3 regions of the Streptomyces sp. NPDC048424 genome follow, and region 1 is predicted to be linked to each of the others. Evidence: riboswitches for the same ligand, from Rfam matches in the RefSeq annotation. Region 1 holds a riboswitch; each other region holds the start of a gene.
The links. Region 1 has a riboswitch for thiamine pyrophosphate ahead of thiO (glycine oxidase ThiO). Riboswitches for the same ligand answer to the same signal wherever they lie in the genome.
Positions count from the first base shown of each region.

Region 1 (3,267 bases):
ACGCCGGCGAGGCCGGAATTCAGGCCGTGGCCGACTTCAGCGGGGTGGCCGGGTCCGCGACCTTGGTCGGGTCCAGTGGCACCGCCGCTTCGATGAGCTTGCGGCCCTGGGCCACGTCGCGGGGGCGGCCCACCGCCAGGACGGCGACCAGGGCGCCGGCCCGCAGCCAGCACACCGACCAGGTCGCCCCGGCCGGGTCGCCGCGCCAGAGGAGGGTGTCGGCCCCGCCGTGGTGCCCGGCGTACTGCACGAAGCGCCCGAACTGCTCGGACCAGAAGTACGGCACCGGGTCGTAGACCTCACCCGCCTCACCCGCCTCCCCGACCGCCCGGGCCCCGGCCAGGATGTTCGCCGCGACCGTCCGCGGCCCCTGGAGCGCGTTGTCCCAGTGGTGGACGAGCAGCCGCTTCCCGTACCGCGCGGACGGGAAGGAGGCGCAGTCGCCGACGGCGTACACCCCGGGCAGCGAGGTGTGCAGGTGGGCGTCGGCGGTGACCGAGCCGTCGGGGCCCCGTTCCACGCCCGTCCCGGCCAGCCATGCGGTGGCGGGCCGGGCTCCGATGCCCACGACGACCGCGCCGGCCGGCAGGGTCCGCCCGTCCGCGAGCAGGACCCGGCCCTCCTCGATCCCGGCCACCTTCGCGCCGGTGATCAGCTCGGCGCCGGCCTCCTCGTACCAGCGCGCCATCGGCTCGGCGACCTCGGCGGGCAGTGCCCCCGCCAGCACCCGGTCCGCCGCCTCGACCACGGTCACCGCGCAGCCGGCCTCGCGGGCCGCGGTGGCGAATTCGGCGCCGATCCAGCCCGCCCCGACGACCACCGCCCGGGGCGCGCCCGCCAGGACCGGGCGCAGCCGCGCCGCGTCGTCCAGGGTGCGCAGCAGGTGGACGCCCGGGACGCCCTCGGTGCCGGGCAGGGTCAGCGGCTCGGCGCCGGTCGCGAGCACGAGGACCTCGTACGGGACCGGACCGGCCTCGGTGTCCAGCTCGTGGTCGGCGGCCCGCAGTCCGGTGACCTCGGTGCCGAGCCGCAGCTCGATGCCGAGCCCCTCGAAGTCCACGTCGAAGGCGGAGTCCTCGGCCTTGCCGAGCAGGACCGCCTTGGACAGCGGGGGTCGGTCGTAGGGCTGGTGGGGTTCGGCTCCCAGCAGGGTCAGGGGGCCGTCGAAGCCCTGCTCGCGCAGGGCGACCGCGGTCTGCACCCCGGCCATTCCGGCGCCGACGATCACGACGCCGCGCTGATTGTGTTCCGTCTGCTCGCTCACCCGGCCACCCTAGTCATCTGACGCTCCGTCAGGAATAGGTGCCGCCTTACCGGCCGTCCGCGGCCGGGTTAGTCTGGCCACCGTACCTATCGCGGGAGTCCGGCGCACCGGGCTGAGAGGGAGGCTGGCCGGCCTCCGACCGTACGAACCTGATCCGGGTCATGCCGGCGAAGGGAGGGGCTGGACGCCCATGCACTCATCTCTGAAGGGATCCGACGTCCTCGTCATCGGGGGCGGGATCATCGGCCTGGTCACCGCCTGGCGGGCCGCGGCGCGCGGGCTGCGCACCGTACTCGCCGACCCGGCACCCGGCGGCGGCGCCGCCCAGGTCGCGGCCGGCATGCTCGCCCCCGTCACCGAACTGCACTACGGCGAGGAAGCCCTGCTGGGCCTCGGTCTCGCCTCCGCCGCGCGCTACCCCGACTTCGCCGCCGAGCTCGCCGACGCGAGCGGCGGCATCGACATCGGCTTCCGCACCTGCGGCACCCTCGCCGTCGCCCTCGACGCCGACGACCGCCTCCACCTGCGGGAACTGCACGCGCTGCAGCGCCGCTGCGGCCTGGAGTCCGAGTGGCTCACCGGCCGCGAGTGCCGCCGCCTGGAGCCCATGCTCGCCCCGGGCGTACGCGGCGGCCTGCGCGTGGACGGCGACCACCAGGTCGACCCGCGCCGGCTCGCGGCCGCCCTGCTGGCCGCCTGCGAGCGGGCCGGCGTGATCATCCACCGGGCGGCGGTGGAACGGCTGCTGGTCACCGCCGACCGGGCGGCCGGGGCCGCGCTCGACGACGGTACGGAGCTGCGCGCCGGCCAGGTGGTGCTGGCGGCGGGCTCGCTCAGCGGCCGGCTGGCGGGCGTACCGGCGGAGGTGGTGCCTCCCGTACGGCCGGTCAAGGGACAGGTCCTGCGGCTGTCGGTGCCCCCGGCCTACGCGCCGTTCCTCTCCCGGACCGTCCGGGCGGTCGTCCGCGGCAGCCACGTCTACCTGGTGCCGCGCGAGAACGGCGAGCTCGTCGTCGGCGCCACCAGCGAGGAACTCGGCTGGGACACCACGGTCACCGCGGGCGGGGTCTACGAACTCCTGCGCGACGCCCACGAACTGGTCCCCGGCATCACCGAACTCCCCCTCACCGAGACCCGGGCGGGGCTGCGCCCCGGCTCGCCCGACAACGCCCCGCTGCTCGGCCCGACCGACCTGCCGGGCCTGCACCTGGCCACCGGGCACTACCGCAACGGGGTGCTGCTGACCCCGCTCACCGGTGAGGTGCTCGTGGAGCTGCTGGCCACCGGCGAACTTCCGGAGATCGCGCGCCCCTTCAGCCCCCGCCGGTTCTCCGCCGCACGTCAGGAGTCGTACGCATGAGCCTCCCCGTATCCGTCTCCGTCTCCGTCAACGGCGAGCCGCGCGAGGTCGCGGCCGGCACCACGCTCGACACGGTGGTCGCCACCCTGACCGCGGCCCCCTCCGGCGTCGCCGCGGCCCTCAACGAGACCGTGGTCCCGCGCGGGCAGTGGCCGGCCACGCCGGTGGGCGACGGCGACCGGGTCGAAATCCTCACCGCGGTCCAGGGGGGCTGAGCGGCATGGCTGACGACCTCTTCACCCTGGGCGGCCGGACCTTCTCCTCCCGCCTGATCATGGGCACCGGTGGGGCCCCGAGCCTGGACGTGCTGGAACGCTCCCTGGTCGCCTCCGGCACCGAACTCACCACGGTCGCGATGCGGCGCCTCGACCCCACGGTCCAGGGCTCCGTCCTCTCCGTCCTGACCAGGCTCGGCATCGCGGTCCTGCCCAACACGGCGGGCTGCTTCACGGCGGGCGAGGCCGTGCTCACGGCCCGGCTGGCCCGGGAGGCACTGGGCACGGACTGGATCAAGCTGGAGGTGGTCGCGGACGAGCGGACCCTCCTGCCGGACGGCGTCGAGCTGCTGGACGCCGCCGAGATCCTGGTGGACGAGGGCTTCACGGTCCTCCCGTACACGAACGACGACCCGGTGCTCGCCCGG
Region 1 is NZ_JBEZKE010000020.1:111,083-114,349, forward strand. Features, by position in the region: gene AB0D29_RS26305 (FAD-dependent oxidoreductase) at 20-1,264, opposite strand; TPP riboswitch at 1,346-1,457, shown strand; gene thiO (glycine oxidase ThiO) at 1,455-2,624, shown strand; gene thiS (sulfur carrier protein ThiS) at 2,621-2,839, shown strand; gene AB0D29_RS26320 (thiazole synthase) at 2,845-3,267, shown strand, end outside.

Region 2 (3,267 bases), on a different contig from region 1:
GATCTCCTGCTGGAGGTCGATGTTCTCCTTGATCTTGTGCATCGGGACGTGGCCCGGGCCTTCGATCATCGTCTGGACGTTGTGCCGCTTGGCGATCGTGTTGAGCTCGCCCAGCGTCTTCAGCTCGGCGAACTGGGCCGCGTCGTTGGCGTCCGCGATGGAGCCGGGGCGCAGGCCGTCGCCCAGCGAGTACGTGACGTCGTACGTCGCGAGGATCTCGCAGAGCTCCTCGAAGTTCGTGTAGAGGAAGTTCTCCTTGTGGTGCGCGAGGCACCACGCGGCCATGATCGAGCCGCCGCGCGAGACGATGCCGGTCTTGCGGCGGGCGGTCAGCGGCACGTAGGGCAGCAGCACGCCGGCGTGGACCGTCATGTAGTCGACGCCCTGCTCGGCCTGCTCGATGACCGTGTCCTTGTAGATCTCCCAGGTCAGGTCCTCGGCGCGGCCGTCGACCTTCTCCAGCGCCTGGTAGAGCGGCACCGTGCCGATCGGGACGGGGGAGTTGCGCAGCACCCACTCGCGGGTGGTGTGGATGTTGCGGCCCGTCGAGAGGTCCATGACCGTGTCGGCGCCCCACTTGGTCGCCCAGGTCATCTTGTCGACCTCCTCCTCGATGGAGGAGGTGACCGCGGAGTTGCCGATGTTGGCGTTGACCTTCACCAGGAACCGCTTGCCGATGATCATCGGCTCGATCTCGGGGTGGTTCACGTTCGCGGGAAGCACCGCGCGACCTGCGGCGATCTCCTCGCGGACGACCTCGGGGGAGACGTTCTCGCGGATCGCGACGTACTCCATCTCCGGGGTGATCTCGCCCCGGCGGGCGTACGCGAGCTGCGTGACGGCGGCGCCGCCACGGCCCCGGCGGGGCTGGCGCGGGCGGCCCGGGAAGACCGCGTCGAGGTTCTTGAGGCCACCGCGCGGCGAGGTGTGCTTGATGCCGTCGTCCTCGGGGCGCACGGGACGGCCCGCGTACTCCTCGGTGTCGCCGCGGCCGATGATCCAGTTCTCCCGCAGCGGGGCGAGGCCCCGGCGGACGTCGGTCTCGATCTGCGGGTCGGTGTACGGACCGGACGTGTCGTAGAGCGTCACGTCCTTGCCGTTGGTGAGGTGGACCTGGCGGACCGGCACCCGGATGTCGGGGCGGGAGCCCGCGACGTAGCCCTTGTGCCAGCCGGGCTGGCGCTCGGTCTGGCCGTCGGCGTCCTGGCTGACGGCAGGCGTGCGTGCGTCCTGAATGGTCATGAGACCTATCTCCCTACGCCGGCATTACCCGGTAACAGGTTCGGCGGTCGACGCAGCCTCCTCCCGTACGCATCCGTGATGCGCGTACGGTGATCAGCGTCCTCTCAGCCCGGTGCTCCGAGCTCCCGCGTTGTGCAAAGGTGCCCCCACGCTAGCGTCATCCATGGCGTGCTGAACAGTGGGCCCCCTCATCTCTTGCGATGATCTGCTGGTGACGCCCTCGCCGCAGCCCCCCACCGAGCCCACACAGCCCCATGGCCACAACGGCCACGAGCACCACGGCCCCGGGCACTCCGCAGAGCACTCGTCCGGGCCGTCCGCCGGCCCCTCCGGCGGTCATTCGCACGGTCACGGTCACAGCCACGGGCACGGCCCGGCGGCCCCCGTCTCGAAGCACCTGCGCAAGGTCATCGCGGCCGTACTGATCCCCTTCGCCACCGCCGTCCTCATCGGCATGGTGGTGCTCTGGCCGGGCGGCGCCCCCGGCCACGAGCGCACGGGGGTGGGCTTCGACCGGCAGACGCAGCAGGGCAAGGTCGTCTCCCTCGAACACGTCGACTGCAAGTCCGTGAACGCCGCGCAGGTACCGCCGACCGCCGACCCCACCACGCCCGAGGGCCGCGAGGCCCAGGCGGCGCAGACCGGGGAGTGCGCGAAGGCCACCGTCGAGGTCGGCACCGGCCCGGACAAGGGCCGCACCTTCGTGGAGATCGTCCAGCCGGGGGCGCCACGGCAGTTGACGGACGGCCAGGAGGTGGTCGTGGCGTACGCGCCGGACGCCCCCCGCGACCTCCAGTACTCCGTGATCGACGTGAACCGCAAGATCCCCCTGGCGGTACTGGCCGGCATCTTCGCGGTCGCGGTCGTCCTCGTCGGGCGGATGCGCGGGCTGTTCGCCCTGATCGCGCTGATCGTCAGCTTCGGCGTGCTGACCCTCTTCATCCTCCCGGCCATCCTGCAGGGTTCGAACCCGCTCGTGGTCGCGGTGGTCGGGGCGAGCGCCATCATGCTGATCGCGCTCTACATGTGCCACGGCCTGACCGCCCGCACCTCGGTCGCCGTCCTCGGCACCCTCGTCTCGCTGCTGCTGATCGGTCTGCTGGGCTCGGTGTTCATCGACTGGGCGTCCCTCACCGGCAACACGGACGACAACACCGGGCTGATCCACGGGCTCTACCCGGACATCGACCTGAGCGGTCTGCTGCTCGCGAGCATCATCATCGGATCGCTGGGCGTACTCGACGACGTGACGGTCACCCAGACCTCGGCGGTCTGGGAACTGCACGCGGCGGACCCCTCGATGGGGCCGCGCGGCCTGTACCGGGCGGCGATCAGGATCGGCCGCGACCACATCGCGTCGGTGGTCAACACCCTGGTGCTGGCCTACGCGGGTGCCGCACTGCCGCTGCTCCTGCTGTTCTCCATCGCGAACAGCAGCATGGGCTCGGTGGCGAACAGCGAGCTGGTCGCGGTGGAGATCGTACGGACCCTCGTGGGCTCGATCGGACTGGTGGCCTCGGTCCCGGTGACGACGGCGCTGGCCTCGCTGGTGGTTTCCGCCGACCGGCCGGGATCCCCGAACGTCACGCCGGCCTCGCCGCCGGTCCGCGGCGGCCGGGGCCGGCGGCGCAAGCGCTGAGGGTGGTGGGTCAGCCGGCGTTCTGCTCGTTCTGCTTCGACTCGGCCAGGATCTTGCCGAGCGCCTCGTCGAGGTTCTCCTCGAAGTCGCCCAGGTTCCGCTCCTGTCCGAGCGGTACGAGCCGGTCGGTGCGGTCGAGGAACGCGACGAGCGGCGCCGCGCTGGCGCGGAACAGGGCCCTGTCGCCGCCGACCTGCAGCCGGATGTGGACGTCGGACAGGTCTTCCGGAGTGGTGGGGGCGATGTGCACATCGCCGTCACCGCACGGCTTGTTGATGCCGTCGAGGAGGAGCTCCCGGCCGAACGCCCAGGTCACGGGCGCGTCTCCGGGAAGGTGGAAGGTCAGCCGGACCGCGTAGGGATCACGGGCGTCGTACCGGAGTTCC
Region 2 is NZ_JBEZKE010000015.1:27,560-30,826, reverse strand. Features, by position in the region: gene thiC (phosphomethylpyrimidine synthase ThiC) at 1-1,242, opposite strand, end outside; TPP riboswitch at 1,236-1,381, opposite strand; gene AB0D29_RS21875 (YibE/F family protein) at 1,421-2,881, shown strand; gene AB0D29_RS21870 (SsgA family sporulation/cell division regulator) at 2,892-3,267, opposite strand, start outside.
Region 2: linked by a shared signal. The riboswitch ahead of thiC (phosphomethylpyrimidine synthase ThiC) and the one ahead of thiO (glycine oxidase ThiO) in region 1 are both predicted to bind thiamine pyrophosphate.

Region 3 (3,267 bases), on a different contig from region 1:
AGGGACTCTTCGGCGCGGTGGCCTTCGCGATGGCGGCCGGCGCGCTGTGCATGGAGTTCCTGATCGTGGGCGGCGCCTGGTGGCAGGGCCTCCTGCTCGGCCTCGCGGTCGCGGTCAGCGCCACCCTGGGCGACCTGGGCGAGTCCATGATCAAGCGGGACCTGGGCATCAAGGACATGGGCACCCTGCTGCCGGGCCACGGCGGCATCATGGACCGGCTCGATTCGCTGCTGCCGACCGCCCCGGTGGTGTGGCTGCTCTTGGCGGCCTTCGTGGGCACCGGCTGACCTGCGAAAAGGCGGTGTGAGACGCCGGGCGGTTACTCTAGAAAGGCGCGCTGCTTCTGCGGCGCGCCTTTCGTCTTACAAGGAGTACCTGCCATGGCCCGCCCCGTTCCGGGAGAGCTCACCTTCGTCGCCCCTCGCGGGGCCAAGAAGCCGCCCCGGCACCTCGCCGACATGACCCCGGCCGAGCGCCGTGAGGCGGTCGCCGCGATCGGCGAGAAGCCGTTCCGGGCCAAGCAGCTCTCCCAGCACTACTTCGCGCGCTACGCGCACGACCCGGCCGAGTGGACCGACATCCCGGCCGGCTCGCGGGAGAAGCTCCAGCAGGAGCTGCTGCCGGACCTGATGAACGTCATCCGGCACATCTCGTGCGACGACGACACCACCCGCAAGACCCTGTGGAAGCTGCACGACGGCACGCTCGTCGAGTCCGTGCTGATGCGCTACCCCGACCGGGTCACCATGTGCATCTCCTCGCAGGCCGGCTGCGGCATGAACTGCCCGTTCTGCGCCACCGGCCAGGCGGGTCTCGACCGCAACCTCTCCACCGCCGAGATCGTGCACCAGATCGTCGACGGCATGCGCGCGCTGCGCGACGGCGAGGTCCCCGGCGGCCCGGCGCGGCTGTCGAACATCGTCTTCATGGGCATGGGCGAGCCGCTCGCCAACTACAACCGCGTGGTCGGCGCCATCCGCCGGCTCACCGACCCCGAGCCCGACGGCCTGGGCCTGTCGCAGCGGGGCATCACCGTGTCCACCGTAGGCCTGGTCCCGGCCATGCTGAGGTTCGCCGACGAGGGCTTCAAGTGCCGTCTCGCCGTCTCGCTGCACGCGCCCGACGACGAGCTGCGCGACACGCTGGTCCCCGTGAACACCCGCTGGAACGTCCGCGAGGTGCTCGGCGCGGCCTGGGAGTACGCGGAGAAGTCCGGCCGCCGGATCTCCATCGAGTACGCCCTGATCCGCGACATCAACGACCAGGCCTGGCGTGGTGACCTGCTGGGCAAGCTGCTCAAGGGCAAGCGCGTCCACGTCAACCTGATCCCGCTGAACCCCACGCCCGGCTCGAAGTGGACCGCCTCGCGGCCCGAGGACGAGAAGGCCTTCGTGGAGGCCATCGCCCGCCACGGCGTGCCCGTGACCGTACGCGACACCCGCGGCCAGGAGATCGACGGCGCGTGCGGCCAGCTCGCGGCCTCGGAGCGCTAGGTTCCGGTCAGCGGAGGTCATATTCGGCCACGGGGTACCCTGTGGCCGAACCAATTTCATATTCCGACAGGGGAGCGCCACAGCGCTGAGAGTGCGGTATCCGTCATCCGCAGACCCTCTGAACCTCGCCCCGGTCATTCGGGGTAGGAAGTTCGGTCACCACTCAAGCTGTTGCGCCCTGCCCGGCGTCCGCTCCCACAGAGCGCCGGGCAGGGCCGCGTCTTCTCCTGGACATCCCAGGAGGAATTCACCAGTGAGCACCACCAAGAAGATCGCGGGCGCCGCGCTCGCGGCCGCGCTGGGCGTCACCACGCTCAGCGCATGCGGCGACTCCGACGACAAGTCCGCGGGCACGACCGACAAGACCGTCACCCTCGTCTCCCACGACTCCTTCAACGTGACCGACACGGTCCTCAAGGAGTTCGAGCAGCAGAGCGGCTACACCGTCAAGGTGCTGAAGTCCGGCGATGCCGGCGCCGCCCTGAACCAGGAGATCCTGACCAAGGGCTCCCCGCGCGGCGACGTGTTCTTCGGCGTGGACAACACCCTGCTCTCGCGCGCCCTCGACAACGGCATCTTCACGCCGTACGAGGCCAAGGGCCTGGACGCGGTCAAGCCCGAGTACGTGCTCGACAAGGAGCACCGGGTCACCCCGATCGACTCCGGCGACATCTGCGTCAACTACGACAAGGCCTACTTCGCCGACAAGAAGATCGCCCCGCCGCAGACGCTGGACGACCTGGTCAAGCCCGAGTACAAGAACCTGCTGGTCACCGAGAACGCCGCGACCTCCTCGCCCGGCCTCGGCTTCCTGCTCGCCTCCGTCGGCAAGTACGGCGAGGAGGGCTGGAAGGACTACTGGAGCAAGCTCAAGGCCAACGGCGTCGAGGTCGTCGACGGCTGGGAGCAGGCCTACAACGAGCGGTTCTCCGGCTCCGCGGGCGGCAAGAAGGCCAAGGGCGACCGCCCGCTGGTCGTCTCCTACGCCTCCAGCCCGCCGGTCGAGGTGCTGTACGGCGAGCCGCAGCCGGCCGAGGCCCCGACGGGCGTCGCCACCGGCACCTGCTTCCGCCAGGTCGAGTTCGCCGGCCTGCTGAAGGGCGCGAAGAACGAGGCGGGCGGCAAGGCCCTGCTGGACTTCCTGGTCAGCAAGAAGTTCCAGGAGGACATGCCGCTCCAGATGTTCGTGAACCCGGTGACGAAGGACGCTGCCCTGCCGGAGCTGTTCACGAAGCACGGAGTGGTGGTCGAGAAGCCCGAGAACGTGGCTCCCGAGACCATCGCCAAGAACCGTGAGCAGTGGGTCAAGGCATGGACCTCGCTCGTCGTGAAGTAAGCGGTACCAAGGGGTCGGGCGCGGCGTCGGGGGGCGCCGCGCCGGGCCCCGGCCCCCGTGAGGGCGGCCGGGCGACCGCCGTCCGGCTCGCCCTGATGGCCGTGCCCCTGGCCTTCTTCGGGCTGTTCTTCGCCTACCCGGTCGTCGCGATCGTCGGACGCGGCCTCAAGACCGACGAGGGCTGGCAGTTCGGCCGGATCGGCGAGGTCCTGACCCGGCCCGACATCGCCGGCGTGCTGTGGTTCACCACCTGGCAGGCGCTCGCCTCCACCGTCCTCACGCTGCTGATCGCACTCCCCGGCGCGTACGTCTTCGCGCGCTTCGAATTCCCCGGCAAGCAGCTGCTGCGGGCCGTGGTGACCGTTCCCTTCGTGCTGCCGACCGTGGTCGTCGGCACCGCCTTCCTCGCACTGCTGGGGCGCGGCGGGCTGATGGACG
Region 3 is NZ_JBEZKE010000027.1:38,886-42,152, forward strand. Features, by position in the region: gene AB0D29_RS29775 (phosphatidate cytidylyltransferase) at 1-287, shown strand, start outside; gene rlmN (23S rRNA (adenine(2503)-C(2))-methyltransferase RlmN) at 381-1,493, shown strand; TPP riboswitch at 1,552-1,661, shown strand; gene AB0D29_RS29785 (thiamine ABC transporter substrate-binding protein) at 1,747-2,829, shown strand; gene AB0D29_RS29790 (iron ABC transporter permease) at 2,925-3,267, shown strand, end outside.
Region 3: linked by a shared signal. The riboswitch ahead of AB0D29_RS29785 (thiamine ABC transporter substrate-binding protein) and the one ahead of thiO (glycine oxidase ThiO) in region 1 are both predicted to bind thiamine pyrophosphate.